Pseudorhodoplanes sinuspersici: one gene and its partner. The protein of the gene in region 1 binds, or shares a complex with, the protein of each later gene. Links are inferred from orthologs where the notes say so. Each region holds a gene or a part of one and is shown on either strand. Other genes may lie near its edges. The genes, in order: mfd and uvrA.

Region 1 (15,197 bases):
TTGGCTTCGCCATCCATCTCGATGATGACGGCAGCGACCACAGGCTGGCCCGATTCGAGACGGCCGTCCTTGCCGGTCTGGCACACCTGCTTGGCGCCCGCTTCCGGACCCTTGCCGCAGATCTTGGTCCAGTTGGAGTAAATCAGCGGCGGAATCGCCTGCTCGCCGCCCGCCTGGGGCGCTGCGGCCGGGGCGGGAGCGCCACCCTTCTGGGCCGGAGCCGATTTCTGGGCCGGAGCCTTCGGGGCGGCCTTCGGTGCTGCAGGCTGCTGCGCGAAGGCGCCAACAACACCGGCAGCCGATAGCGCGGCGACCGCGACAAACGTTGCGAGCGTCCGGGCCACCGGCCGGGCCGGCGCGGTCGCGAACCGATAAGTCATATCTCTACATATCCTCGTTAGCGCCGCTGAACGGCGGTGAGCCCACAGGCCGCCTGCCGCTGTCTCAATGCCAAAAGAGGCGACAGCGTGACGCCGGGTGCCGCCTGATACCCGAAATCGCCAGCACAATAAAGCACGATGCCCAAAAATGCTGGCATGCGACCGGCCGCCGCCGCGCCGGAACCTTATTTGGACCTCATGTGAACGGCTGGCGGCGGGCCGGACTATGTGAGAATTTTTGTAATCTGCGAATCGGACCGCATCGTGATCGCGTTGGACGTCCTCCGCCGGAATCTTGAACGCAGCCGCCTGCGCCGATGGCGCGCGCTCGCTGTCTGGATGATTGCCTTTGGATCCGCAATCGGATGCCAAGCTGCGAATGCCGAACCGCAGCACGCCATCGCCATGCATGGCGCTCCGGCGATGCCGCGCGATTTTTCCGCGATGCCGTATGTGAATCCCGACGCGCCGAAAGGCGGACGTATTGTCCACGGTGTACTCGGCACTTTCGACAGCCTTAACCCGATGATCGTGAAGGGCCTTTCGATCCCGCAAATCCGCGGCTATGTGATCGAGGGCCTCATGGCGCGTGGCTACAACGAACCGTTCACGCTTTACGGTCTGGTCGCCGAAACCATCGAGACCGACGACAAGCGCAGTTTCATCACCTTCAACCTCAATCCGAAGGCCCGCTTCTCCGACGGTCACCCCGTGACGCCAGACGATGTTGTGTTTTCGTGGCAATTGCTGCGCGACAAGGGCCGTCCCAATTACCGCACCTATTATTCGAAAGTGTCGCGCGTCGATATCACTGGCCCGCATTCGGTTCGTTTCGATCTGTCCGGCAGCGAAGACCGCGAATTGCCGCTCATTCTCGGGCTGATGCCGGTGCTACCGAAACATGCGATCGACGTCGACCGGTTTGAAGACACGACATTCACGCCGCCGATCGGCAGCGGTCCCTATATCGTCAAGACTGTCGATCCCGGCCGCAGCGTCACGCTGGTCCGCAATCCCGATTACTGGGGCGCGAAGCTGCCGATCAATCGCGGCCTGTGGAATGTCGACGAGATCAAGGCCGATTTCTATCGCGACGACAATTCATATTTCGAGGCGTTCAAAAAAGGTCTCTACGATATGCGTGCGGAGACCGATCCGACCCGCTGGCAAACCGGATATGACACGCCCGCCTACCGCGCCGGCCGTTACGTCAAGGAGGCGTTCCACGATGGCCTTCCGAAGGGCATGAATGCCCTTGTCTTCAACACGCGGCGCCCGGTCTTTGCCGATATTCGCGTGCGCGAAGCAATCGCGATGCTGTTCGACTTCGAGTGGATTAACAAGAACTTCTTTTTCAACCTTCAGAAACGTACCGGAAGTTATTTCGAAGGCTCGGAATTGTCGTCCCTGGGCCGCCCGGCCGATGAGCGCGAACGGGACTGGCTGAAGAGCTATCCCGGTGCCGTCCGTGACGATGTCCTTGAGGGCCGCTACATGCCGCCCAAGACCAACGGGTCCGGCCGCGACCGCGAAGTGCTCAAAAATGCACTGACGCTGTTTGAAGAGGCCGGTTACGAACTTGACGGGACTGTTCTGCGCAAGCGCGATACCGGCCAGGCGCTGACATTCGAAATCCTCGTCACCAGCCGCGATCATGAGCGGTTGGCTCTCGCTTTCGCGCGCGATCTCAAGCGCGCCGGCATCACCGTGCAGATCCGCACTGTCGATGCCGTGCAGTTCGACCGGCGCCGCCTGACCTACGATTTCGACATGATCCCCTATCGCTGGGATGAATCGCTGTCGCCCGGCAATGAACAAAGCTTCTACTGGGGCTCCGCCGCCGCCGATATCGACGGCACACGCAATTACATGGGTGTGAAGAGTCCCGCCATCGATGCGATGATCGCGCATCTGCTGCAGGCCCGCGAAAGAGACCATTTCGTTTCCGCGGTCCGGGCCCTCGACCGAATCCTGATTTCGGGCTTCTATGTCGTCCCCCTGTTCCACCTGCCCGATCAATGGGTGGCCCGATGGACCAGGATCGAACATCCAAAGACAACGCCGCTCTTCGGCTATCTGCCGGAGGCGTGGTGGCACAACCCGGGAGCTCGATGATGCACGCTCCGATTTCGATGGCGGGGCGCAGTGTACGAAGCGCTGCAACAACCATCGATTCCCTCTTCCGTGCCAATGCGGCCCGCAGGCCTGACGCGGATGCCGTCATCGATTCACCTGACCGGGAACGCGTCATCGGACAACCGCCGCGCCATTTGACTTATGCGCAAGCCGATCGCGCGGTTGAGGCGATTGCCACAAGGTTGCGCCAGATCGGCTTGCCGGCCGGAACGGTTGTTGGCCTGCAGATGCCGAACATCGTTGAAAGCGTCCTCACGCTTCTGGCGATCACCCGTGCCGGCATGGTGCCGGCCCCACTGCCGCTGTTGTGGCGGCGGGCAGATTGCGTCGCGGCATTGTCGCGCGCCGGTGCGCGAGCCATCATCACCTATGGGCATGTCGATGACATGGATCACGCGCAACTCGCGCTGGGTATCGCAGCCGAGCTGTTCCCCATCCGGGTGGTCTGCGGCTTTGGCTGCGGCCGTGTTGATGGCATCGTGCCATTCGACGATTGCCTGAGCGCCGATATCGAATCCACGCATGAGCTGGATGTGTCGCTCAGCGAGTCTTCGCCCGCCGCCGCCATCACTTTCGACATGACGGCGGACGGTCCCGTTGCGGTGCTGCGCGATCATGCGCAATTGCTGGCAGGCGGCGTGCTGGTGCAGCATCGCGCCACGATCCAACCTCGCGCCGCCATCGTCTCGACGATCCCGGCAACATCATTCGCGGGCTTGGCGACATCTTTCGTGCCGTGGCTCCTCTGCACCGGCACATTGATCCTGCATCATCCGTTCGATCCCGATGCGCTCGCAAGGCAGATCGCAGAGCATGACGGCAACATCCTGGTGGTTCCCGACGCGCTTCTGTTGCCACTGACGCAATCTGAAACGCTCGACACAACGCGCTCGCTCAAAAGCATTATCGCGCTCTGGCGTTCGCCGGATCGTGTTGCCGCGTCATCACAATGGCCGGCCGATGCGCCAAATCTCGTCGATGTAGCTGCGTTTGGAGAAGCAGGGCTTTTGGCGTCAGTGCGGGCGGCGAATGGACGCGCTGCACCGTGGCCGACTGGCAATATCGTTGTCGCCGAGAATGGACACGACATAACACTCGGCAGGGTTGCACAAACGGTGACAGGAACGCTCGGCCTCGGTGGCCTCCTCGCGGCATCCCCGCTTCGCCTTTATGATCCAGAACCAACGGAAGCACCCGACACCGGGGCTGATCTCGTCGATACCGGTTATTCCTGCCGTCTGACGCCAAACGACGAAACGCTCGTCATCACAGCCTCACCGGTCGGCCTCGTTAATGTCGGCGGTTACCGCTTTGCGATGCACGACCTCCAGTTGCACGTGCGTGATATCGACGACAATGGCGTCATCGCCGCCTTTCCTCATGCACTAACGGGCTATCGGCTCGCAGGACATGCAACAAATTCTGAGGTCGTGCGCGCAAAACTTGAAGAGAGCGGATCGAACCCGCTGATCAGCCACGCATTTCACGATCGTTTACCGTCCTGACGTTAAGGGAGTTTCCGAAGTCGCGTTGACGGCGTGTTAAATCGCGAAGCGCTATCCATTCCGTGTGATTGAAATACGGGATGAGCGTTGATGTCGCTGCAGGGACCAATCGTTGTCGTGGCGGAGAAAAGGTCCTCCAAGCTGCTCGAGGCGATATCGATCGCTGGCGCCTTCCCTGTCATTGAAGCGTCCTGTGAAGATGCAGCCGCGGCGATTGCTGCAGCCGATCCAACCGCCATCATTCTCGCCGATAGCCGCGCCGCCACCGATCCCGCGCTCGCCGAATGCCTGTCGCGCGACATCACCCGCAAGAGCCCGATTGTTCCCGTTGTCGCCTGTGCGGGTCCCGAAGATACACTTTCATATCGTGAAGCCCTGATGATCGGACGGGAAGCGACACCCGCGGCTGTGACCGCGCGCGTTGCCTCGGTGCTGCGCGTTCGCACGCTGCATGCAAGCGTGTTGCGCCGGGCCGAAGCGGCTCAGGCCGCTGGAAAGACCGTACCGACGACGTCGACCAGCGATCCCATTGAAGATGCCACGGTTATCCTTGCCGGGCGCGGGCGCACCTATCCGGAGCTTTCGGTCGGCATCGGTGAACATACCGGTCTGATCGGCGTCCTCACCATCGAAGCCGCAGCCCGCTTTCTGAAGACGCGCGATGCCGACGGCCTCGTGATCGGCGATGGCTTCCGCCCGCAAAGCGTCGAAGCCATTCTGACCATCGTGGCCGAAGACTCGCGCTTTCGCGATCTGCCAATCGGCGTCATCGGCCATCAATTGTCGATCGACGAACGTGAATTGCCGCATCTGGTTTTCGCCGACGATCCACGGAGCCTCGTCACCAAGATCTTGCCGCTCGTCCGTCTGCATGCCTTCGAACGGAGACTGCGCCGGACGCTGCAAAATTTCGATCAGGACGGCGTTGTCGATCCGGCGACAGGCCTCCTTCATCAGGCGGCCTTCATCGCCGAACTCGATCGCGTCATACGCGATGCAGACCAGCACTCATCAGGACTGTCGCTTGCCCGCTTCACCTTCGACGCCAGTTTCGACAATCGCGCGATCAATGATGCCGCGCGCATGATCGGCAAGCTCAAGCGGACCGCCGATTTTGGCTGCCGCGACGATGACGGAACAATTCTCCTGGCCTTTGCCGAGACCGACATGCGCCGCGCCCAGGCGGTGACGCGCCGGTTCACCAACGTGCTCAAGCACACAATGCTGCTGCCGGAAAACCCGCGCGCACCGGCGACACCGCGCGTCATCCTCACCCGCCGCAAGCCGGCCGATACGGTGGCGAGCCTACTCTCCCGCGTGACGATCCCGGCAGTTGCGGCGGAATAGCGGCAGGCCTACATGGTGCGGACAGGAGATGTCCGCATGACCAGCACCAAGACCCCCGTTCGTATCGACGTCGTTTCCGATGTCGTCTGCCCATGGTGCTTTATTGGCAAGCGCCGGCTTGAACAGGCCATCGCCCTCAATCCCGACATTCCGGTCGAGGTGCACTACCACCCCTTCTTCCTGAATGACTGGATTCCGGCGGAAGGCATTTCCCGCGAGCAATATCTGACGACGAAATTCGGCTCGCCTGAGCGCTACAAGGACATTGCCCAGCGTGTCTCAGCCGCTGCCGCCGAGGACGGCCTCGTCTACGCCATCGACAAGGTGAGCCGCCAGCCCAACACGACCGATAGCCACCGCCTGATCCACTGGGCTGCACTCGAAGGCAAAGCCCCCGAGATGAAGCAGCGGCTGATGGAGCTTTATTTCTCCGAAGGCGCCGACCTCTCCGACAAGGCGGTGCTGGTGAAGGCGGCGGCCGATATCGGGCTCGATGCCGATGCCGTCGCAAAGAAGCTGGACGGTAACGAGGACCTCGATGCCGTGTCGCAGCGTGTCGAGGCGGCCAAGTCCGCGGGCATTCAGGGCGTGCCGTTCTTCATCGTCGATAACGCCTTTGCCCTGTCGGGCGCACAGGCCCCCGATCAACTCGCCGCCGTGATCCAGCGCGCAGCGAACGAGAGGGCGCAGAAGGCGGCGGGTTAAATCGCGGCCGCTCCACAAACTCCGTTCATTCCCGCGCAAGCGGGAATCCAGACCTTCAAGCGCTGGGTCCCCGCTTTCGCGGGGACGAACGGATGAATAATCGAGTCGCCTCACGCCGCCTTCTGGTTCTCCGCGATCTTCACCAGGTTGCGCAGGATTTTGGTCGTCCCGAGCAGACGCTGCACCGGCTTTGGCCAGTCATCCAGGAACACGACCTTCTGGTCCGGCCGCACCTTGGCGATCGGCGCCTGGCTCGCGATGTAACGCATCAAGCCTTCCGGATTGGCGAAGCTGTTGTCGCGGAATTGCAGAACCGCACCCTTCTGGCCGGTGTCGATGCGCTCGACATTGGCGCGCTTCGACAAGAGCTTGATCACCACGATCTGCATGAGATGCTTGACCTCGTCCGGCAGCGGACCGAAGCGATCGACCATCTCGGCCGCGAAGCTTTCGATCTCCTGCTCGTTCTCAACGGTCGCGATACGACGATAGAGACCAAGCCGCACCGACAGATCGGCGACATAGTCGTCGGGGATGAGCACCGGTGTACCGACGGTGATCTGCGGCGACCACTGATCGGCCACCGGCTCGGTGATGCCGGCTTTGAGGCTCGTGACCGCCTCCTCCAGCATCTGCTGATACAGCTCGAAACCGACTTCCTTGATGTGACCCGATTGCTCCTCGCCGAGCAGATTGCCGGCACCACGGATGTCGAGATCGTGCGAGGCGAGCTGAAAGCCCGCACCCAGCGTGTCGAGCGATTGCAGCACCTTCAGCCGCCGCTCCGCCTGCGCGGTGATGCGCTTCTCGGCCGGCAGCGTGAACAATGCATAAGCGCGGATCTTCGAGCGTCCGACACGGCCGCGCAACTGATACATCTGCGCAAGACCAAACCGGTCGGCCCGATGCACGATCAGCGTATTGGCGGTCGGAATGTCGAGACCGGATTCGACAATGGTGGTCGAGATCAGCACGTCGAACTTGCCGTCATAGAAAGCCGACATGATGTCTTCCAGCATGGTCGGCGGCATCTGGCCATGCGCGACCGCGACCTTCACCTCAGGCACCGCCTTGTCGAAGAATTCCTTCGCACCGGCCAGATCCTCGATGCGTGGGCAGACGTAGAAGGACTGGCCGCCGCGATAGCGTTCGCGCAGGATCGCCTCGCGCACCCCGAGTGGATCGAATGGCGAAACGAAGGTACGAACCGCAAGACGATCGACCGGAGGCGATGCGATCAGCGACAGATCGCGCACGCCGGTCAGCGCAAGTTGCAAGGTACGTGGGATCGGCGTCGCGGTCAGCGTCAGCATGTGCACTTCAGCGCGCAGCGTCTTCAGCTTCTCCTTGTGCGCAACGCCGAAATGCTGCTCCTCGTCGACGATGACCAGCGCCAGGTCCTTGAATTTCACGTTCTTGCCCAGCAGCGCATGGGTGCCGACCACAATGTCGAGCGTGCCATCGGCGAGCGCCTTGCGGGTCTGCGTCATATCCGCGGCGCTCACCAGGCGGGAGGCCTGACCGATCTTGATCGGGAAGCCGCGGAAGCGTTCAGTGAACGTCTTGAAGTGCTGGCGCGCCAGCAATGTCGTCGGCACGACGACCGCAACCTGCTTGCCGTTCATCGCCGCGACAAAGGCCGCGCGCAGCGCCACTTCGGTCTTGCCGAAGCCGACATCGCCGCAAACCAGCCGGTCCATCGGCCGACCCGAAGCGAGGTCCTCGATCGCCGCATCGATCGCATTCTGCTGATCCTCGGTTTCCTCATAAGGGAAGCCGGCGCAGAATTCGTCATAGGCGCCTTCGGGTACGGTGAGCCTCGAAGCCTCACGCAGCTTGCGCTCGGCCGCCACTTTCATCAGTTCATGGGCGATCTCGCGGATGCGGTTCTTCATCCGCGCCTTGCGCGTCTGCCATCCGGTGCCGCCGAGGCGGTCGAGTTCGACTTCCAAGTCTTCCGAGCCGTAGCGCGACAACAGGTCGATATTCTCGACCGGCAGGTACAGCTTGGTGTCGCCGGCATAATGCAGCTCGAGGCAATCATGCGGCGCACCCGCCGCCTCGATGGTCGAGAGGCCGATGAAGCGGCCGATGCCGTGATCGACATGGACGACGAGATCGCCGGCCGACAGGCTGGTCGCCTCGGCGATGAAGTTCTCCGCGCGTTTCGAGACCCGGCGCGGCCGCACCAGACGATCGCCGAGGATATCCTGCTCGCCAATGATCGCGACCCGGTCAGTCTCGAAACCGGTTTCGAGGCCGAACACGGCCAGCGACACATCCGTCCTCGGCCGCGCCAAAGCCTCCTGCCAGGTGGCCACATTGGTCAGGTTGGCAATGCCGTGGTCGCGCAGCACGTGCCCCATGCGATCGCGTGCGCCCTCGCTCCACAGCGCGATGACCACATTCTTGTTGTCGCGCTGCAGCCCTGCGACATGCCTCGTCACGGCGTCGAACACATTGGCATTCTGCTCGGCGCGCTCGGCCGCGAAGTTATGCCCCTGCCGCGTACCGATATCGACAACAGAATCCTGTTCGGGCACAGCGAACGGCGTCAGCCTTGCGACCTTCGATCGCTCCAGCCTGTCGCGCCATTCCTCTTCGGTGAGATAGAGCCGCTGCGGCGGCAGCGGCTTGTATGGCACGCCGCCGGCATCGGCCGGCACATTGTGGCGCGCATCGTAATAGTCGTTGATCAGGCTGATCCGCTCATGCGCGACATCGTCGGCGAGCGGTTCCAGCGCGATCGGGGTGCCATCGAGATAATCGAGCAGCGTATCGAGGTGGTCGTGGAACAGCGGCAACCAATGCTCCATGCCGGGATAGCGGCGGCCTTCGCTGACCGATTCATAGAGCAGGTCGTCCCGGGTCGCGGCGCCGAAGGCTTCGACATAGCCCAGCCGGAAGCGGCGGATGGTTTCAGTCGTGAGCTGGAATTCCGACACCGGCACGAGATCAAGCGCGCGCAGATCGTATTGCGTGCGCTGCGTTTCGGGATCGAAGGAGCGGATCGTTTCGAGCTGATCGCCGAAGAAGTCGAGCCGCACCGGCATGTCCATGCCCGGCGCAAAGAGATCGAGAATGCCGCCGCGTAGCGCATAATCGCCCGGCTCGCGCACCGTCGAGGCCCGGGTATAGCCGTTCAGTTCAAGCCAGCTCGCCACGCGTTCCATGGGAAGCACATTGCCCGGCGCCGCCGACAGCGATTTCCCGGCGACGAAGTCGCGCGCCGGCACACGCTGCAGGATTGCGTTGACCGTGGTCAGCACCACCGATGGCTTGTCGCGGGCCTCGACATTGGCGAGTCGCGATAGCGTCGTCATGCGCTGCGCCAGCACGGCCGCATACGGCGACACACGGTCATACGGCAGACAGTCCCAGGCGGGGAATTCAAGCCGCTCGATATCGGGGGCGAAGAATGACAGGCCGCGGGCCAGCGCAGCCAGACGCGTCGCGTCGCGGCACACCACCAGAAGACTGACCGACGGCGCATGCGGCCGCGCCGCGATGGCGCGCGCGAGATCGGCAACAACCAGCCCTTCGGCGCCGTCAGCGACATTCGACAGCGTGATCGGCTTGCGTGGCCGCAGCAGCTCGGCCGGGCCCTTGATCATCAGTGTGTCCGCCATCAGCGAATCTCTCCGCTCGTGGCGTGGAAGGTCCGGATGCGATCGAGAAGACCGGTGTGATGCGAAGTCGGAATGGCAATTTCGCCGGTCACCCAGCCATAAATATCGTGATCCGGCACGTCCAATAGCCTCTCATATTCGTCCAGGTCGCCATCGGTCATGTCGCCGATATGCGCATCGGCAAAACGGCCGAGCAAAAGGTCGGTTTCGCGGATGCCGCGATGCCAGGACCGGAACAGCAGCCGCCGCCGCCGCTCACTCAAGTCCGCGCTCGATCGTGTGGTCCCGGTCATCTTCGCTCCAACGCCAAAAGCCCGGACGGGCCGGGCGCGGCTGATATAGGCCGCGGACGCGCGTCTGTCAGCCCGTTCGTGTTATGCGTATCTGCATGAGGCCCAATCTGCTCGACCCGTTCTTTGCATCGATCACGTCGCTGGCCGGGATCGGCCCGAAGGTGGAGAAACTGTATCGTCGGCTGCTTGGCCGCGATGACGTGCCGCGTCTGGTCGATCTCTTGTTCCACATGCCGACCGGCGCCATCGACCGCCGAGCCCGGCCGAAACTGCGCGACGTCCAGCCGGGCAGCGTGGTGACGGTGAAGGTCACGGTGGATCGTCATCGCCCGGCCCCGCCGGGCCGCGATCGCGTGCCGCATCTGATCTATGCCAGCGACGACACCGCGGATCTTGTGCTGACCTACTTTCGCCCCCGCAAGGATTACCTCGAAAAGCTCTTTCCGGTTGGCGAGACGCGTTACGTCTCCGGCACCACGGCCTTCTATGACGGCATGCTGCAGATGGTGCATCCCGACCGCGTGGTCGACGAGAAGGGTCTCGCCGCCCTGCCCGCCATCGAGCCCGTTTATCCGCTGACCGAAGGGCTCTCCGAGAACATGATCACCAAGGCGATGGAGGCCGCCTTGTCGAAGGTACCGCAGCTTCCCGAATGGCAGGACGAGGCCTGGCTCAAACGTAACGGCTTTCCCGCCTTCAGCAATGCGCTGATCGCGGTGCATCGTCCCTCTGACATCGCCGGCATTGAGCCGGACAGCCCCGCCCGTTCGCGCCTGGCCTATGACGAATTACTCGCCAGCCAGCTTGCGCTCGGCCTCGTTCGCGCCAGCAACAAGCGCAGCAAGGGCCGCGCTCATGCTGGCGACGGGCATTTGCGCCGGGCAATCATTGCCGCTCTGCCCTACTCGCTGACGCTATCCCAGCATCGGGCGCTCGATGCCATCGTCGCCGATCTCTCAAAACCCGAGCGCATGGTGCGTCTGCTGCAAGGCGATGTCGGTTCGGGCAAAACCGTGGTCGCGTTGCTCGCCTCCGCCGCTGTGATCGAGACGAGGCGCCAGGCCGCGCTGATGGCGCCGACCGAAATCCTCGCGCGGCAGCATTTCAAGACCATTGCGCCGCTGGCCGAAGCCGCCGGCGTCCGCGCCGAAATCCTGACCGGCCGCGAGCGGGGCAAGGAACGCGACGAGAGACTGGCGCGGCTCGCCAAGGGCGAGATCGACATTCTCGTCGGCACCCATGCGCTGTTTCAGGACGAGGTTGTCTTTCGCGATCTCGCCCTCGCCGTCATCGACGAACAGCATCGCTTCGGCGTGCACCAACGCCTTGCCCTCGCCAACAAGGGCGAGGCCGTCGACATGCTGGTGACAACCGCGACGCCGATCCCGCGCACGCTAGTGCTGACCTATTTCGGCGACATGGACATTTCCGAACTCCGCGAAAAGCCCGCCGGGCGCCAGCCGATCGATACCCGCACCATCCCGCTCGACCGCATCAACGACGTCGTCGAGGCGGTCGGCCGCGCGCTGGATGACGGGCAGCGCGTCTACTGGGTCTGCCCTCTCGTGGAAGAGTCGGAGAATGTCGACCTCGCCGCCGCCGAGGACCGCTTCAAGACGCTGCGCAAGCGCTTTGGCGGCATCACCGATCTCGTCCATGGCAAGATGCGCGGCGCCGACAAGGACGAAGCGATGCGCCGGTTCGCTGCCGGCGAAACGCGACTGCTCGTCTCGACAACGGTGATCGAAGTCGGCGTCGATGTGCCGGAAGCGACCGTCATGGTGATCGAACATGCCGAGCGCTTCGGCCTTGCCCAGCTTCACCAGTTGCGCGGGCGGATCGGCCGCGGCAGCGGCAAGTCGACCTGCCTCCTGCTCTATCGCACGCCGCTTGGCGAGATCGCCAAGGCACGGCTCACGGTGATGCGCGAGACCGAAGACGGATTTCGCATTGCCGAGGAGGACCTGAAGCTGCGCGGCGAAGGCGACGTGCTCGGCACGCGGCAGAGCGGCATGCCGTCTTTCCGCATCGCGTCACCGGAGGCGCACGGGCATCTGCTGCCCGCCGCCCGCGACGACGCGCAGCTAATTCTCGCGCGCGATCCCGTGCTCGCAAGCGAGCGCGGGAAGGCTCTTCTGTGTCTGCTCTATCTGTTCGAGCGCGACGACGCCATTCGCCTGATCAAGGCGGGATGAGTTACGCGCCGAGAGGATTGGGGCCGTATGTGTTGGTGCCCGCTTCGCCCTGCTGGATGAACCAGATCAAGAGGATGATGAAGCCGATGATCGGCAGAAACCACAGGAGCTGCCACCAGCCGGAACGGCCGGTATCGTGCAGGCGGCGCGCGCCGACCGCAAGGTTCGGCAGGATCGTTCCCAACGTGAAGATCGAACTCAGCGGGTAGATCGAGTCAGATCCGAAAACGGCCATGTCCAGTATGCTGGCCGCAATTCCTGCGAGCCACACGAACAGAATCCAGTACCAAAAGGCCGACCGTTGCGCGCGGCCGTTGAAGTTCACGTAGTTATTGAAGCCCGATTGGATCGCCTCGGAAAAGTTCATCGCCCCGTCTCCTGATTGCAAAATCAAAAAAACGCATAGGTTACAAACAACACTGGACTAAAACACGCGACGTGTGACGGCTATTTGATCCGTTCTTTCGTCGTCTCGCTTGCGTTCGTCGTCTCGCTTGCAGCCTGAGCCGCACGCGCGGCGGCGGCAATCGCGGCAAAACCGCCTTGTCCGTTACCATTGGATGCACCGGGCTGAATCATGCCGGCCGACATAATCAAAGTGGCCGCGGCTTCGACGGGAATGTCGAGTTCGATAATCTTCTTGCGCGGCAAATAGAAAAAGAAGCCCGTTGTCGGGTTGGGCGTACAGGGCAGAAAAACTGAAATCTGGTCGTCGTCGCCCGGCAACCGGCTCGCGACATGGTCGCTCGGCGGCTGCGACAGAAACACCAGCGACCACATCCCCGGCCCCGGGAATTCAACCAGACCGACTTTGCGGAAGCTCGTTCCCGATTTCGAGAACAGCATCTGGAAGACCTGCTTCACCGTCCTGTAGATCGGACGCACGATCGGCATGCGATCGATCAGGTGATCGCCGAGCTGGATCAGCGAGCGGCCGACGAGATTGGCGGTCAGGAAACCAAGCAGCGTCAGTGCGACCAGCGCGATAATCAGGCCGGAGCCCGGAATGTTCCACGGCAGATAGGTTTCCGGCCGATACGCATCGGGGATCAGCGGCCGCACCCAGTCGTCGACCCAAGTGACAAAGGCCGTGATCAGCCAGGCGGTAATCGCCAGCGGCCCCGCCACCACAAGGCCGGTCAGGAAATAATTGCGCAGTTTGGCGCCCAGACCTGATGGCGGCAGGTCTGTTTCGATGAGATCCGGAGGTGGCGACTGTTCGTTCATACGTGTTTTCGGGCGATTCAGATCGTCCATTATAGACGCATTCCGCTATAAACGCATTCCTTGCCGGTTACAGCGGAATGTCTTGGTTTAAAAGTTCCGCATTAAAAGTATTGGATGAAGAATATGGACTTATTCCACGGTCACTGACTTGGCGAGGTTCCGCGGCTGGTCGATATCGGTGCCCAGCGCCACTGCCGTGTAATAGGCCAGGAGCTGCACCGGCAAGGCATAGACCAGCGGCGTCACCGAGGATGGCATGTCCGGCAAGGTAATGATGGTCACACCCGGCATGGTCGCCTCGGCGGCGCCCTTGGAGTCGGTCAGGAGGATGATCCGGCCGCCCCGGGCCGCCACCTCCTGCATGTTCGAGACCGTCTTCTCGAACACCGAGTCATAAGGCGCCGTCACGATCACCGGCATGGTCTCATCGATCAGGGCGATCGGACCGTGCTTCAGTTCGCCGGCGGCATAGCCCTCGGCGTGGATATAGGAGATTTCCTTCAGCTTCAGCGCCCCTTCCAGCGCCAGCGGGTAGCTGGTGCCGCGGCCGAGATAGAGCACGTCGCTGCTTTTGCCGAGATCGCGCGCCAGCGCCTCGATGTCACCTTCGAGCGTCAGCGTTTCGTTCATGTGGCGCGGCACTTCGATCAAGGCCCTGACCAGCTTGCGCTCCTCAGCGTCGCTGATCGCTCCGCGCGCGCGGCCGGCGGCGATGGCGAGACAGGCGAGCACCGACAACTGACAGGTAAAGGCTTTGGTCGAGGCGACGCCGATTTCCGGGCCGGCCAGTGTCGGCATGATGACATCGCTCTCGCGGGCGATGGTCGATGTCTGCACATTCACCACCGACAGCACATGCAGGCCCTGCTCTTTCGCGTAACGGAGCGAGGCCAGCGTGTCGGCAGTTTCGCCCGATTGCGAAACGAACAAGGCCAGATCGCCCTTGCGCAAAGGCGCCTCGCGATAGCGGAATTCAGATGCGACATCGATTTCGACCGGCAGCCGCGCGTAGCGCTCGAACCAGTATTTGGCGACAAGCCCCGCATAATAGGCGGTACCGCAGGCCGAGATTGAAACGCGCTCGATCTTGTTCCACTCGAACGGCAGCTCGCCCGGCAGGACCACGCTTTCCTTCGCCATGTCGATGTAATGCGACAGCGTATGGGCGACCACTTCCGGCTGTTCGTGAATCTCCTTCGCCATGAAGTGACGATGGTTGCCCTTGTCGAGCAGAAAGGCCGAACTGCTGGTCTTGATGACGGGACGCTTCACCGCGTTGCCGGCAACGTCGAAGATCTGGACGCCGTCACGGGACATGACCGCCCAATCCCCTTCATCGAGATAGGAAATGGCATCGGTGAAGGGCGCGAGCGCAATCGCATCGGAACCGAGATACATCTCGCCGCTGCCATGACCGATCGCCAATGGCGATCCCTTGCGCGCGCCGATCATCATATCGTCTTCGCCGGCGAAGATGAAGGCGAGCGCGAAAGCACCGCGCAAACGCGGCAGCGCCGCGCGCACCGCATCGACCGGCGAACGGCCCTTCTTCATTTCCTCGGTCACGAGATGGGCGACGACTTCGGTATCGGTTTCGGTGCCGAAGGTTGCGCCCTCTTTTTCAAGCTCCTCGCGCAACTCGCGGAAATTCTCGATGATGCCGTTATGCACGACGGCGAGCCGCTCGGTCGCATGCGGATGCGCGTTGTTCTCGGTCGGCTTGCCGTGTGTCGCCCAGCGGGTATGGCCGATACCGGCGAGGCCCGACAAAGGCTCGCGA
Region 2 (14,588 bases), 290 kb from region 1 along the record:
GACGTCTGCTCGAACTGATGCTGGACATAGAACAGCCAGACGCCGAGCGAGGCCGCGATCAGCATGATCGGCACATGCACCAGCAGAAAGGCCTTAAGGCCGATGAACCAGATCAGCGTGCCGGCAATCAGCGCCATCGCCGCATTGGTGGCCATGGTGCTGACCCAGGGCAGCCAGCCGCCACGCATCATGCCGACCGGCAGGCGGTGTTGCAGGAGGAACAGATAAGCCGGCCCGATACCGAACATCACCAACGGGTGCCGGTAGAGACGGTATTGCAGACGGCCGAACCGCGAGCGGCCGAGATATTCGCGCACGGTGAGGGTGTCGATGTCGCCGATGCCGCGGCGGTCGAGATTGCCGGACGTGGCGTGATGGAGGGAGTGGCTGCGGCGCCAGAAGTCATAAGGCGTCATGGTGAGAACGCCGATGACGCGGCCGATCCAGTCATTCGCCTGCTTGTGCGGAAAGAAGGCGCCATGGCCGCAATCGTGCTGGATCATGAACAGCCGCACCAGAAAGCCGGCGGCCGGCACGGCGATCAGCAGTGCGAGCCAATAGCCGACGAATGTCACTGCTGCCCACATCACGAACCACAAGGCCACGAGCGGCAGAAAGGTGATCGCAAGTTCGATCACGCTGCGGATACGGCTTGGCTCGCGATAGCGATTGAGGATGCGGGTCCAGTTGCGGGCATCGGTCACGTCGGGGGTGGCGGGATCTTCGGTCACACAGTTGCGGGCAATCGCGTCTGCGGTGGCGACCGGCGTACCGGTCGTCTTCGGTCCGTTGAGATGAATCAAGGCAATTCCGTTTCGGCCGGTGCCTGGCACCGGCATTGCGCCGCCCGCGCTTGGTGTCGGTCTTTCGAGGTTCGATTAGCACGAAGCCGAACCAAAAGGCATAAATATGTTCTCCCTGAATGGGTGCGGAACCGGGATGTCTTTTGCCGGTTGTCATGCGGGCATTGACATGGCGGGCACTCACACGGCGCATCTACGTGCGCTCTCAACGTCCAAAGGGGACACGCATCATGGCAAAGGCAAAGAAGGCTGCCAAAAGGACAACGGCCAGAGCAACGACGAAGAAAACCGCGAAACGCAGGACGACGCGCAGGGCCTCTGCCGGACGCGCCGGCGCCAAGCGCGCGACCTCGCGGCGCGCCAGCAGCAAGGCCGGCCCGATGGGCATAAGCGGGATGTTCGATTTCACGCCGCCCGGCTGGGTCAGGGACGTGATGAATTCGCAGACCAGCCGCGTGATCATGGCCGAGGCGCTGGTGGCTGCGGCCGGTGCCGCCGCAGCCGTGCTGGCCGCGTCGCGGACCGAGAGCGGCCAGAAAGCCGGGCAGGCACTGGCCGATGGCGGCACGCTGATGAAGGAAGCCGCGATCAGCGCCGCCGCGGCCGCGCGCGACGTGATCAGCAGGGGTGCATCCGATGCGCTCGGCTCCGCCGCCCGCACGCTGATGGGGGCGGCCGAGGAAACGCAGCGGGAGGTGGCTGAGCGGGCTTTTCGCATGACGCGCGACAAGGACCAGTCGCATGATATGGCCGAGGAGGCCCGGCGTTATCGCGAGCGCGAAAAGCCGCACTGACCGCACCGCAAAGACAGAAGGGGCGATGGTGATAGGCCGGGCTGCGTCAAAGCGCGCCCGTTGTTGATTTGCGATATCTCAAGCGGCCCCGTCGTCCGCCATGCTAGGATTATGCATGGCAAAGATCGCGATCATTGTCGGACATCCGCAGGAGCAGACCTTTTGCGAGGCGCTGGCGGAAGCCTATGAACGCGGTGCCAGGGCTGCGGGGCATGAGGCCAAGCTGTTCGCGCTGGCGCACATGAGCTTCGACCCGATCCTGCGCGGGGGCTATCGCTTTGAGCAGCCGCTCGAGCCCGACCTGCGCACAGCCTATGATTGGCTCGCCGCCAGCAGTCATTGGGTGATCGTCTTTCCGCTCTGGCTCGGCGACATGCCGGCGATCCTGAAGGCTTTTCTCGAGCGTATCCTGCAGCCCGATCTGATCCTGCGGCGCGACACCGAGAGCGCGATGAACTGGCGGATCTTCGAGAACAAATCCGCCCGCCTGATCATGACCATGGGCATGCCGGTGATGGTGTATCGCCTCTGGTACTGGCCGCATGCGCTGAAGCTGTTCCGCAACAACATCCTGCATTTCATCGGCGTGAAGCCGGTGCGCGAGACGCTGTTCGGCATGGTCGCCGACGTCTCGCACGAAAAGCGGGAGCGGTGGCTGAAAGAGGTCGAGGCGCTGGGCAAGGCCGGCGCGTGAGCGCAGCGGCATCGCCGCGTCCCCGTCATGGCGCATCCGGCCCGATGTCGCTCTCCGTCGCCTTTGACATCACACGCTTGTGCCATGCTTCCAGCGCCGCCCATTCGTCTTCGTTGCGCGCCATCATCTCGTCGAAGGTGAGGCCCTCGGCCTGGCCTTCGTCGAAGCCCTCCAGGAAGGCCAGCGCCTCCGGCGGCACCAGCGACAAGGCGGGCATGCAGGTGCGCGGATCGCCTTTGCAGGCCTTTCGGCGACGGCAGGCCCGCGTTCCGCAAAAGCGCCAGAGACAATAGAGGTCGGAAAGCCGTCGCGCGGCGGTGTGCAGTGTGAGGCGGCGTTTGGTCCGCGGGGTGGATCGTTTTGAACGTGACATTGAAGTCTCCCTGATTGTCCGCTCGTCCCCGCGGAGGCGGGGACCCAGGGGTTTGAGCAACTTGATCGCTTGTGGCTTTCTGGATTCCCGCCCTCGCGGGAATGAGCGGAGCAAGATGTGAAAGCCGGGATCAGCAAGGCGTGCGTCATCGCCCCTGTTGTTTGAGGCGCGGGGGCGCCTTGCACGCATCCCTTCGCGTGGCACGCAAAGGGCGAGGGGACGGAGCACCGGGCGGCGCACCTGTCCTTCAGTTGAGCCGCGCTGCCTTGCGACAACGCGGGCGCCTCCCGGCGCTCCGTCGTGACGTTTATGCGGCGCCGGGCCGCGCTTCGCGCGCGGTTCGTATCGAAACGAACCGCGTGTCAGCCGGCTCCCGGCAGAGGCTCTTAGTGGCCTCGGGCGGAGCCCCGGCGCCGCCCGGGGCCGGCTTGCGAGGCCGGACGCGGGCGCCACACCTGACGTCGCGTTTGCGACATCAGCCGAAACAGGATCGGCTCGCGCGAGCGCGCCAGCCCCGTCTCGGCGATCCCACGCAAGCCGGAGCAACCGGTTTTTGCGTCCCTCACGCGGGATCGGCGGCTAGGACTATAATCCAGATCCGGCAGGGCGGGGATAAGTTTTTTTTGTGCGATCGCCGGCCCGATTGGCAGCGCCGATCCGCCGGCCTGAATCCACCGTCGAACGGAATGAGCCCTTTGTTTTAACCTTTGGAGGCTTCAATCCCGCGGTCAGAATAAAAACCAAGGGAAGCGCCATGACCCAATGCCAGTGCGGTCACTCAACATGCGATCACGTGCCGAGCCACTTGCCGGATGCCGGACGGCGCGCGTTCTTCGGCGCGGCGGCGGCCGCCGCCGTCACCGTGGCCACGACATCGGCGCTGCAGGCGCAGACATCCGGCGTCGGCGTCACCGCGGACAAGCTGCCGGCCGGCAAGCGCGCCTTCATGGAGGAGGCGACGCGGCTCGCCATCGAGTCGGTTGAGAAAGGCTGGGGCGGACCATTCGGCGCGGTGATCGTGAAGGACGGCGAGATCATCGGCCGCGGCCAGAACCGCGTGCTGCTCACCGGCATTCCGGTCTATCACGCCGAGATCACCGCGATCATGGATGCGTCGGCGCGGCTCAACCCGAAGGCGCTGCTCGGCAGCGACTACGGCGCCGGCACCATCCTGGAGATGATCCCGCGTCCTGCCGGCTCGCCCGACCCGGTGCCGGAGCGCGCGAAAATGCTGAGCGGCTGCGAGATCTATATCAACGGCGCGCCGTGCCCGATGTGCATGAGCGCGATCTACTGGTCGCGCATCGACCATGTCTATTTCGCCGCCAGCCTGAAGGACACCAGCGCCATCGGCTTCGACGACGCCTTCCAGTACGAGGATTTCGCCAAGCCGTGGGCGGACCGGCGTATCGCGGTGACCGAAAATTTCGAACGCGACACCGGCCTGAAAGCGTATGCGGCGTGGATGAACAAGACGGACCGGCATCCGTATTGATGGCGCCGTATTAATCGCCTGCATCAGCCCCGGCGGGCTTGCGAAGCCGGACGCGGGCGCCACACCTGACATCGCTTTCGCGACATCAGCCGAAACAGGATCGGCTCGCGTGAGTGCGCCAGCCCTGTCCCGGCGATCCCACGCAAGCCGGAGCAACCGGTTTTGCGTCCCTCACGCGGGATCGGCGAGGGCAAGATTACGGCCGTGCGAGACGAGGGGGACAAGATTTTTTGAAAGGGCGCGCGTGGACGGAAGCCGCTGTCATCGCGGGACCTGACCCGGCCGAGCACGTCACTGTCATGGCGGGCTTGTCCCGACGATGCTTGTCACTGTCATGGCCGGGCTTGACCCGGCCATCCACGTCTTTTGCCAATGCGATACGGGGATAACTGGGAAGCAGCAACACATCGGAGTTGCCGAATCAGCTGCGGCTTCCCAAAGTGGGAGAAGTGATTCGGATCGACCACGGCAATGGCGATCTGGAATCAGCAAACAAGGCTTATGTTCGCTAGAATCTTCTCAGTTGACGAGTCGGTTTGTATCAAGAGCCGGAGAAAAGTCTAGCGCACATACGTCGCAAATCACAGGAGTGATACGATGACGACGGAGTGTGACGATTGTTCCAACTGGTCGGGCCTTTCGCCCGTCTGCAAGTGATCGGAGGCGAGGATGCCAACGATTGCTCTGCCGACCTTCCTCAAAATCTTGGGAAAGAGTTCGCCACAGAAAGTCACAGAATATAGCCGTTACTTAAAACCTGGCGGCTACAATTTCTACCACTCGCTGCATGACGCTGCGTATGCGCATACGATCGGCGGCGAGAGCTTCGAGGAATGTTTGGACAGTATTAAAGCCATTCCTCGGGTGTCGGAGCAGAAGTATAACGTCAATGCCTTCAAGCAGCTTGGCAAGTGGATCACGAAGAGCGGCGGCGCCAGCTTTTTCGCCGCCCCGGCAACGACGGTCGCATCGCCGAAGGGACACATCACCGTGAAGCTGCAGCCCGCGTTTGGTTGCGTCATCAGCGGCGAGCGCTGGCTCCTGCAGCTCTTCTATGCGAAGGACGCTACGCTCTCGAGGAGCGCGGTCTCGCTCGGCAAGCGCATGATGGAAAAGCACCTGGCGGTCGGCGACTTCGCTGATTGCAAGGTCGGCATCCTCGACCTTCGTAAACGCGAGGTTCTGAGTCCGCAGTTGGACGAACTCGCCATGGATCTTCTTCTCGACTCGGAATTCGGCTGGATCGACAGCTTCTTCGAGGCGCGGAAGGAACAGGTCAAGAAAGCCGCAGCGTAGTCGCCCGCATGCAACGAAAGTCTCCGGGCGTTACGCCAGGCGACTGTGCGCAGTCTGGTTTTAATTTCAGTTCATCTGAGCTGCGCTTGCTAGCGAATTTATTTCAGCCGCGGGCTTCTTGCAGCCTTACGAAAAAGCTAAACTATGGCCGAATTCAAATTGCACTCATGGTCGGCGAGAAACCCGCTGGCGATAATTGCGCTATTTATCTCGCTTATATACGGAATGAGTGCGCTATTGCTCGGAACATCAGTAGAAAACTTGACAACGCAAAATCAAACCGTGCTTGTCATCTTCATAGTTGGATTTCCCGTTGTCGTTTTGACGGTGTTCACTTGGTTAGTCTCGCAACATCACACGAAGCTCTATGGCCCATCAGACTTCCGGAGCGACAAAAGCTTTTTGGATGCCGGTCGTAACGCTCCGTCTGAGGAAGTGGGTAAGCGGCTAGAAGCGGAATTGGCGAGTGATTCTCCTATTGAGAAGTCAGATTCATCGCCGGAGCAGGCAGCAACATCATTAGAAATCAGGAAGACGCCGGAGGAAAAAGTCGAAGGGATAATCTTCGCAAAGGGCGTCGCGCGCTCGCAGCAGTTAAGTAAGGCTTTTCTCGCTGAAAGTCTCGTCTTTCAGGCGCTGCAATCAGAGTTTGGAGGATCGATCAGACGAGAAGTGGTTGTGTCAGGTGTGCACATCGACGGGCTTATATACACTCCGGACGGGAGCGTAGTAATTGTCGAGGTTAAGATATTCTCTGATCGATACGCAGAAGTATTTCGTCGTATTCGAGACGCGAGAAGCTTTCTTCAATCAGCGGAAGTCGCATTGCAGAGAGAGGGGATCGTGGGTGCAAAATCTCTGCTGGCAATTGTGATAGACGGAAATACAGGGCGACTATCCGAGCTGCGTTCGAAATTACAAAATTATTCTCGAGAAGAAGACCCGATCCAAATACGAATGTTCGGTTTGCAGGAGCTAATTTCGCAATTCGGTCTTGCGGAAAAATCGTGAAATACCGATGGGGTCGCATGAGGGGAAATAAGTTTTTCCAGTTCGGTATCAGCCATGCGACCAAAAGCGCTCACTCCGCCGCCTCAACTTTCCTTCTCTTCGGGCCACCCTTGGCCAGCACCGGCTTGAGATACTGCCCGGTATAGCTGCGCTTTTCCTTCACCACGTCTTCGGGCGTGCCGGCCGCCACGATCTCGCCGCCGCCGTCGCCACCTTCGGGGCCGAGATCGATGATCCAGTCCGCGGTCTTGATGACTTCGAGATTGTGCTCGATCACCACGACCGAATTGCCGGTCTCGACCAGCTCGTGCAGCACGTCGAGCAGCTTCGCCACGTCATGGAAATGCAGGCCGGTGGTCGGCTCGTCGAGAATATAGAGCGTGCGGCCGGTGGCGCGCTTACTCAATTCCTTGGCGAGCTTGATGCGCTGCGCCTCGCCGCCGGACAGCGTGGTCGCCTGCTGGCCGATGTGGATATAGCCGAGGCCGACGCGCTGCAGCGTGGTCAGGATATCGCGGATCTTCGGCACCGCCTTGAAGAAGTCGGCGCCTTCATCGACCGTCATGTCGAGAATGTCGGCAATCGACTTGTTCTTGAAGGTGACGTCGAGCGTCTCGCGATTGTAGCGCTTGCCCTTGCAGGTCTCGCAGGTGACGTAGACGTCGGGCAGGAAGTGCATCTCGATCTTGATGACGCCGTCGCCCTGGCAGGCCTCGCAGCGGCCGCCCTTGACGTTGAAGGAGAAGCGGCCGGGCTCGTAGCCGCGCGCTTTGGCTTCGGGGAGGCCGGCGAACCATTCGCGGATCGGCGTGAAGGCGCCGGTATAGGTCGCCGGGTTCGAGCGCGGCGTGCGGCCGATCGGCGACTGGTCGATGTCGATGATCTTGTCGATGTGTTCGAGGCCCTCGATCTTGTCGTGCGGGGCGGGGGCATCGCTCGCGCCGTTCAGCTTGCGGGCGATCGACTTGTAGAGCGTGTCGACCAGGAAGGTCGACTTGCCGCCGCCCGAGACGCCGGTGACGGCGGTGAACAGGCCGAGCGGGATTTCGGCGGTGACGTTTTTCAGGTTGTTGCCGCGCGCATTGACGACCTTGAGCGCGCGATGCTTCGTCGGCGCGCGGCGCTCTGGAACGGGAATGCCGTATTCGCCGATCAGATATTTGCCGGTGATCGAGTGCTTGTCGCTCATGATCTGATCCGGCGTGCCCTGCGCGACGATGCGGCCGCCATGCCGGCCGGCGCCGGGGCCGATATCGAGCACATAATCGGCGAGGCGGATCGCGTCCTCGTCATGCTCGACCACGATCACGGTGTTGCCGAGATCGCGCAGGCGTTTCAGCGTTTCAAGGAGGCGCGCATTGTCGCGCTGATGCAGGCCGATACTCGGCTCGTCCAGCACATAAAGAACGCCGGTGAGGCCCGAGCCGATCTGCGAAGCCAGACGAATGCGCTGGCTTTCGCCGCCGGAGAGCGTGCCGGAGGCTCTGGCGAGCGTCAGATATTCGAGGCCGACATCGACCAGGAAGCGCAGGCGGTCGCGGATCTCCTTCAGGATGCGGACGGCGATTTCGGTCTGCTGCTTGTTCAGTTGCTTGGGAATGTCGTTGAACCATTCCGCCGCGCGCTTGATGCTCATCTCGGAGACCTGGCCGATATGCAAGCCGCCGATCTTCACGCACAACGCTTCCGGCTTCAGGCGATAGCCGTTGCAGGCATCGCACGGCACGTCGGTGAAATACTTGCCGAGCTCCTCACGCGCCCATTCGCTTTCGGTTTCGCGGAAGCGCCGTTCCAGATTGGTGATGACGCCCTCGAACGGCTTTTTGGTGTTGTAGGACCGCATGCCGTCGTCATAGGTGAACTTGATCTCGTCGTCGCCCGAGCCATAGAGGATCGCGTCTTGAGTCTTCTTGGCCAGCGCCTTCCACTTGGTGTCGAGCGTGAACTTGTAATGCTTGCCGAGCGCTTCCAGTGTCTGCACGTAATAGGGTGACGATGATTTCGCCCATGGCGCGATCGCGCCCTTGCGGAGCGTTGCGTCCTTGTCGGGGATGACGAGGTCGGCATCGATATGCTGCTCGACGCCGAGGCCGCCGCATTTCGGGCAGGCGCCGAACGGATTGTTGAACGAAAACAAACGTGGCTCGATTTCGGCAATGGTGAAGCCGGAGACCGGGCAGGCGAATTTCTCCGAGAACAGCATACGCTCTTCGGCATGCGCGCCCTTCAGCCGCTTGCCTTCGACGGCGGCGCCATCGGCGAATTCCGCCACCGCCATGCCTTCGGCGAGATGCAACGCGGTCTCGAAGCTTTCGGCGAGCCGCTGCTTGATGTCGGATCGCACCACGATGCGGTCCACCACCACGTCGATATTGTGCTTGAACTTCTTGTCGAGCACCGGCGCGTTGGCGATCTCGTAATATTGGCCGTCGATCTTCAGCCGCTGGAAGCCGCGCTTCATCCAGTCAGCGATCTCTTTCTTGTATTCGCCCTTCCGGTCGCGCACGACCGGCGCCAGGATGTAGAGGCGGGTGCCCTCTGGCAGCGCCAACACGCGATCGACCATCTGCGACACCGTCTGGCTTTCGATCGGCAGGCCGGTGGCGGGCGAGTAGGGCACGCCGACCCGCGCCCAGAGGAGGCGCATGTAGTCGTAGATCTCGGTGACGGTGCCGACGGTCGAACGCGGGTTCTTCGAGGTGGTCTTCTGCTCGATCGAGATGGCCGGCGAGAGGCCGTCGATCTGGTCGACATCCGGCTTCTGCATCATCTCCAGGAACTGCCGGGCATAGGCCGACAGCGACTCGACGTAGCGGCGCTGCCCTTCCGCATAGATCGTGTCGAATGCGAGCGAGGATTTGCCGGAGCCGGACAGGCCGGTGAACACCACCAGCGAATCGCGCGGCAGGTCGACATCGACATTCTTGAGATTGTGCTCGCGCGCCCCGCGGATCGAAATGAACCGGCGGTCGGCGGCCAAAGAGGATTTGGATTTGGCGCTCTTGTCGAAAAGGTCGTTCATGCAGCCGGATCTTCGGGCCTGGAGGTCATTAATTCAGGGCGGCGGAGGTCCGGCGCGCGGAAGGCAGGCGGGCGGACAGATGCGAACATAGTAAGAACGGCGGCAATGCGCTAGTGCCCGCCGACGCACTGCTGCCATCTGGGGACAAGTGGGCGGCGCCGGCTGGCCGGGATCATGTCAAAAACAAAAGGGCCGGCGTGAAGCCGGCCCTTTGGCAATGTCGTGCCGCTGCGAGGCGGATCAGTATCGTGCGACAACCGGCGAGACCGGCGTCTTGCCCCAGTCGAACTTGTAATTCAGTCCAGCTTTGAGCGTGTGGACCGAGTCGAGTTCATGGCGCCAGCAGAAGGTGGCACCGCCTGACGTGCCGCAAACATCGGCGTCTTTCAGGTCGATAAACAGATACTCGATTTTTACGCTCCAGTTGTTGAGCCAAGCCCATTCAATGCCGCCGCCGACGGCCCAGGTCGTGAGCGTCTCGTTGTTCGTTGCGTTGATGAGACCGCCGCCGCAGCCGCCAGTCGAGCAGTTGTCGAACGTTGCCCGATTGAGATTGACGAATGCCGCGCCGCCCTTGGCATAGAGCATGACGCGATCCCAAGCATAGCCAAGCCGGCCACCGGCGAAGCCGTACCATTCGCCCACCCTGGCGCTCGAAAGCGTATCCAGGGCCGGGCTCAAGGGATCGGCCGCCAGGCCATCCAGCTTGATGTAGCCAAATTCGCCCTCGATGCCCCAAACCCATGGCGAACCGACAGCCTGCCAATTCCAGCCGATCGTGCCGCCGCCAATGAAGCTGGAATCCAGCCCATGCGACCAGGACGAACCGGCAACATTGTAACCATCCAGGTCGGTACTGTTTGCGTCACCGCCCCAAGCGCCACCTGCGAAGCCGCCGATATAGAAACCGGTCCAGTTGTAAATAACGGGCGCGGGTGGAGGAGCCTTATAGGCGGGACGCAAGTCCGCCGCGCTGACCGGCATACAGAGTGCGTAACCAATGAGTGCTGTGATTCCCAATCGAGTTTGCCACATGGTGTCCCCCGTCGGCATAAAACTCTTGGTGCAGCCAATATACATGTATTCCGTGGGAGTAGCGTGATGTTTCAGCAACGCTCATTAAAAAACGTAACCTCTGTTTGCTCGAGCAAATTTTGTTGCTTGACAGTGTAGGTGTTTTTTTGCCGCCGACTCACTGCCAAAACAAAAGGGCCGGCGTGAAGCCGGCCCTTTGATCGTTGGATGAACGCTCGGGGGATCAGTATTTCGCCATCACCGGGGCCGGGGTCTTGCCCCAATTGAAGGTGTAGTTCAGGCGGCCCATGATGGTGTGGATCTGCGTATCGAAGTCGATGTAGCTGGCGGGGGAGCCATTGGTTTGAGTGGTGAGCTTATCGCCCATCGTCAGGTCGTAGTAATTGTATTCGACCGCGAAGCTCCAGTTCGGCGCGAAGGCATATTCAACGCCGCCGCCAACCGTCCAGCCGCTGGCATTGCCAGAGACGGAGGAGGTGACGCCGTTCGTCGCATTCAGCGTGGAGAGTTCGACACTGGCGCCGGCCCAGCCACCCTTGGCGTAAGCGAGCCAGCGATCCCAGGCATAACCGATCTGACCGGTTACTGAATACAGCTGGTCGATGTCGGTGGTGCGGAAGCGATCCGGGAAGCCGAGATTGGCAAGCGCGACCGACGCTTCGGTGATCTGCAGGTCCGTACCGGACCACATGCCTTCGACACCGAGAACCCAGTTGCCCCATTGCCCGCGCCAGCCAACCTGACCACCGGCGATCCAGTTATCTTTGCTGTGGGTGTTGTTGATGAAGAGGCCGTTGATCGTCGCATCGGTTGCCCAATCGGCATCCATGAATGCGCCGCCGACCTGACCGCCGATATAGAGACCCGACCAGTTGTAAATCGTTACCGGCGGCGGAGCCGGCGGTGCCTTGTACACCGGCCGAGCCATGTCGGCAGCTTGTGCCGCGCCGAAGCTGAGCGCCGCCGCGACGACGGTTGTTGAAACGAGAAGCCGCATATTCAAACCCCCCAATGTTGCGAGCGCAACGTCAGAAAACGAACGCGGCATCAACGACAACATTTCGATTTAGTTTCAGCTCAAAAGAGCGAAATTCGACTGTGTTGCAATTGAGCGACGTTCAGCCAATCGCCTAGGTTGTTACAATAACAATCACGCGTTTTCTCGCTAGGACTTTTCTGCAACATTCTCATCAAATTGCAAAGATGGTGCGTTGATAGGGGTTGACAACAACTGAGCGGTACTACGTTCCAGAAATTTCGAAGCAAAATTTATGGCGAAGTTATTTCTTCTATGAGCGCTGTGCGGAACTTTGTTTGTTCCGAGTCGTTCAAGACAGTTGGCGGGGTAGATTCGGAAAAGGGTTCTCCATGGCCACGCGTGCGTATTGGTCCGGCCGTATTCGATTGGCGTTGGTTTCAATCCCTGTGGAAGTGGTGTCGGCCACCAAGACGTCAAGCCGAATTTCCTTTCATCAGATCCACGAGCCGAGCGGAAAACGCATCCGCTACGAGAAGGTCGTGCCCGGCATCGGTCCGGTCGATACTGATGAAATCGTCAAAGGTTATGAGGTCGAGAAGGGCAAATATGTGCTGCTCTCCGACGAAGAAATCGCCGATGTGAAACTGGAAGCGAAGAAGTCGATCGATCTCGTGCAATTCGTCGATGCCGACGCGATCGAACAGATCTATTTCGAGAAGCCGTTCTATATCCTGCCATCCGAGGAAGACGAAGATGCCGAAGAGGCCTATATCGTCCTGCGCGATGCGCTGAAGAAAACAAACAAGATCGGGCTTGGCCAGATCGTCGTGCGCGGGCAGGGCTCGATCGTTGCGATCAAGCCATTCGGCAAGGGCCTGTTGATGGAGACACTGCGCTACGCCGACGAAGTGAAGAAGGCGGACACGGTGTTCGAGGATGTGCCGGCGAAGAAAGTCGACGCCGATCTGATCGATCTTGCGGAAGAATTGATCGACAAGAAGTCCGGTGAATTCCATCCGGAGAAATTCAAGGACACCTACACGGTTGCGCTGCGCGAACTGATCAAGGCGAAGCAGGAAAACCGTCCGCCGCGCGAGATCGAGGAAGCGCCGCCGGCATCCAATGTCATCAATCTCATGGATGCCTTGAAACGCAGTGTCAGAGGTGGCAGCGCCGAGACAACCAAGGCGGAGAAGTCTGAATCTGGCGGCACACGCAAGGCTGCGCGCAAGACCAAATCCACAGGCAAGCCGGCCAAGAAATCCGCGCGCAAGACCTCAGGCCGGCGCAGGGCGGCATAACAGGACCACATCATGCCGCGCGGCAGCCTTCGCGACTATCACGCCAAGCGGGACTTCAAGCTAACGGCCGAGCCGAAGGGCGTCGTCGGCAAACGCAAGTCGACCGGTTTGCGCTACCTGATCCAGAAGCATGACGCATCACGCCTGCATTACGATTTCCGGCTGGAATGGAACGGCACGCTGCTGAGCTGGGCGGTGCCGAAAGGACCGAGCGAGAATCCCGACGACAAGCGTCTTGCGGTGCATGTCGAGGATCATCCGATCGAATATGGCGATTTCGAAGGCACGATTCCCGAAGGACAATATGGCGGCGGCACGGTGATGCTGTGGGACACCGGCACCTGGGAGCCGCATGAAGACGATGTCGATGCCTCGCTGAAGAAGGGCAAGCTTGGCTTCACATTGTATGGCAAACGGCTGAAGGGAAACTGGGCGCTGGTGAAACTTCGCCGGCGCAGCCCCAAAGACAAGGACAATTGGCTGCTGATCAAGGAGCATGACGAATACGAGCGCAAGACCGGCAAGCTGACGGTCGAGCGCGAGACGTCGAGCGTGAAATCCGGCCGGGCAATGGATGAGATCGCCGCCGGCAAGACGGTCTGGCAATCGAACCGGGGAAACGGGCGCGGGTCTTCACGTGGGTCTTCGGAAGTCGAAGAGATCATTGCGGGACCGGCGAGAACGAAAAGCGCCAGCGGCTCAAAAAAAAAGTCCTTAAGTCAGTCAAGCGAAAAGCCGCCAAGCAAAACATCAAGCGTAGGCAAAACGTCAATCGCAAGACTGCCGGCCTTCATAGCGCCGCAGCTCGCAACACTGGTCGAGGCCCCGCCAAGCGGAAATAACTGGCTGCACGAAATCAAATATGACGGCTATCGCGCGGTCGCGGCGGTTGCCGGCGACAAGGTCGCGATCTGGACGCGCAACGCGCTGAATTGGACCGACAAATTCCGGTCGCTGGTCCCGGCCTTGCTGAAGCTTCCCTGCGAGAGCGCATTGCTGGACGGCGAGATCGCCGTTGCTGATGCGGAGGGCCGTACCGATTTCGGGGCGCTGCAGAATGCGCTGAGCGAAGGGGCGGGCCGCATGGCCTATTATCTCTTCGATCTGTTGCTTCTCGATGGGAAGGATTTGCGCCAGCGTCCGTTGATCGAGCGCAAGGACATACTGCGCGATCTTTTGTCATCCTCGGCCGGCAAGGGACCGCTGATCTATTCCGACCACGTGGTCGGTCATGGCGAAGAAACCTTTGCGCAAGCGAGCAAGCTCAAGCTGGAAGGCCTGATCTCGAAAGAGGCCGGTGCGCCGTATCGTTCGGGCCGCACGCGGAGCTGGCTGAAAAGCAAATGCGGTTTCGAGCAGGAATTCGTCATCATCGGCTGGCGGCCATCGACCAAGGCAGGACGGCCATTCTCATCCTTGCTGCTGGCGGTGCGCGAGGGCGATCATTATCGGTATGCCGGGCGCGTCGGCAGCGGCTATTCGGGGGCAGGACTCGAAAGCCTGTCGAAGCAGTTCAAGGCGCTGGCGCGCAAGACGCCGCCGGTGAAGGATGTGCCGCCGGACATCGCGCGGCGCGCGAAGTTCATCGAACCGCAGCTCGTCGCCGAAATCGCCTTTCGCGGCTGGACGCGCGATGGCCTCGTCCGGCAGGCGTCGTTCAAGGGATTGCGCAGCGACAAGCCCGCAAAAGAGATCGTGAAGGAGACGCCGATGCCGACACGCAAGGTGGCCAAGGCTGCTGCGACATCCGCAAAGAAGGCGGCAAGCAAGTCTGCGCCGAAAGCG

Evidence for each region.
Region 2: the proteins of mfd (region 1) and uvrA are in contact, whole or in part, in a crystal structure (PDB 4DFC), measured with the Escherichia coli proteins. The link is inferred for Pseudorhodoplanes sinuspersici from one-to-one orthologs.

Annotation. Positions count from the first base shown.
Region 1 is NZ_CP021112.1:4,840,827-4,856,023, forward strand. What follows is about bases 5,984-10,084. They hold mfd (transcription-repair coupling factor), read right to left. Parts: upstream 9,703-10,084; coding sequence 6,184-9,702; downstream 5,984-6,183. Other genes in these bases: CAK95_RS23620 (DsbA family oxidoreductase), read left to right, coding at 5,984-6,073; CAK95_RS23630 (FAD assembly factor SdhE), read right to left, coding at 9,702-9,995. Also shown: CAK95_RS23600 (invasion associated locus B family protein), read right to left, coding at 1-380; CAK95_RS29370 (hypothetical protein), read right to left, coding at 398-538; CAK95_RS23605 (extracellular solute-binding protein), read left to right, coding at 720-2,495; CAK95_RS23610 (AMP-binding protein), read left to right, coding at 2,495-4,021; CAK95_RS23615 (hypothetical protein), read left to right, coding at 4,112-5,368; more of CAK95_RS23620, read left to right, coding at 5,405-5,983; ATP-dependent DNA helicase RecG, read left to right, coding at 10,091-12,190; CAK95_RS23640 (DUF805 domain-containing protein), read right to left, coding at 12,192-12,557; CAK95_RS23645 (DUF502 domain-containing protein), read right to left, coding at 12,638-13,417; glmS (glutamine--fructose-6-phosphate transaminase (isomerizing)), read right to left, coding at 13,547-15,197. UniProt on the Escherichia coli protein: Couples transcription and DNA repair by recognizing RNA polymerase (RNAP) stalled at DNA lesions. Mediates ATP-dependent release of RNAP and its truncated transcript from the DNA, and recruitment of nucleotide excision repair machinery to the damaged site.
Region 2 is NZ_CP021112.1:4,545,668-4,560,255, forward strand. Bases 6,337-9,828 are described here. They hold uvrA (excinuclease ABC subunit UvrA), read right to left. Parts: upstream 9,489-9,828; coding sequence 6,537-9,488; downstream 6,337-6,536. Other genes in these bases: CAK95_RS22205 (hypothetical protein), read left to right, coding at 6,337-6,466; CAK95_RS22215 (outer membrane protein), read right to left, coding at 9,729-9,828. Outside these bases: CAK95_RS22170 (fatty acid desaturase), read right to left, coding at 1-839; CAK95_RS22175 (hypothetical protein), read right to left, coding at 1,009-1,191; CAK95_RS22180 (hypothetical protein), read left to right, coding at 1,199-1,597; CAK95_RS22185 (NAD(P)H-dependent oxidoreductase), read left to right, coding at 1,713-2,291; CAK95_RS22190 (hypothetical protein), read right to left, coding at 2,317-2,664; CAK95_RS22195 (nucleoside deaminase), read left to right, coding at 3,419-4,159; CAK95_RS22200 (hypothetical protein), read left to right, coding at 4,829-5,455; more of CAK95_RS22205, read left to right, coding at 5,600-6,336; more of CAK95_RS22215, read right to left, coding at 9,829-10,523; CAK95_RS22220 (outer membrane protein), read right to left, coding at 10,747-11,520; non-homologous end joining protein Ku, read left to right, coding at 11,892-12,803; ligD (DNA ligase D), read left to right, coding at 12,816-14,588. UniProt on the Escherichia coli protein: The UvrABC repair system catalyzes the recognition and processing of DNA lesions. UvrA is an ATPase and a DNA-binding protein. A damage recognition complex composed of 2 UvrA and 2 UvrB subunits scans DNA for abnormalities.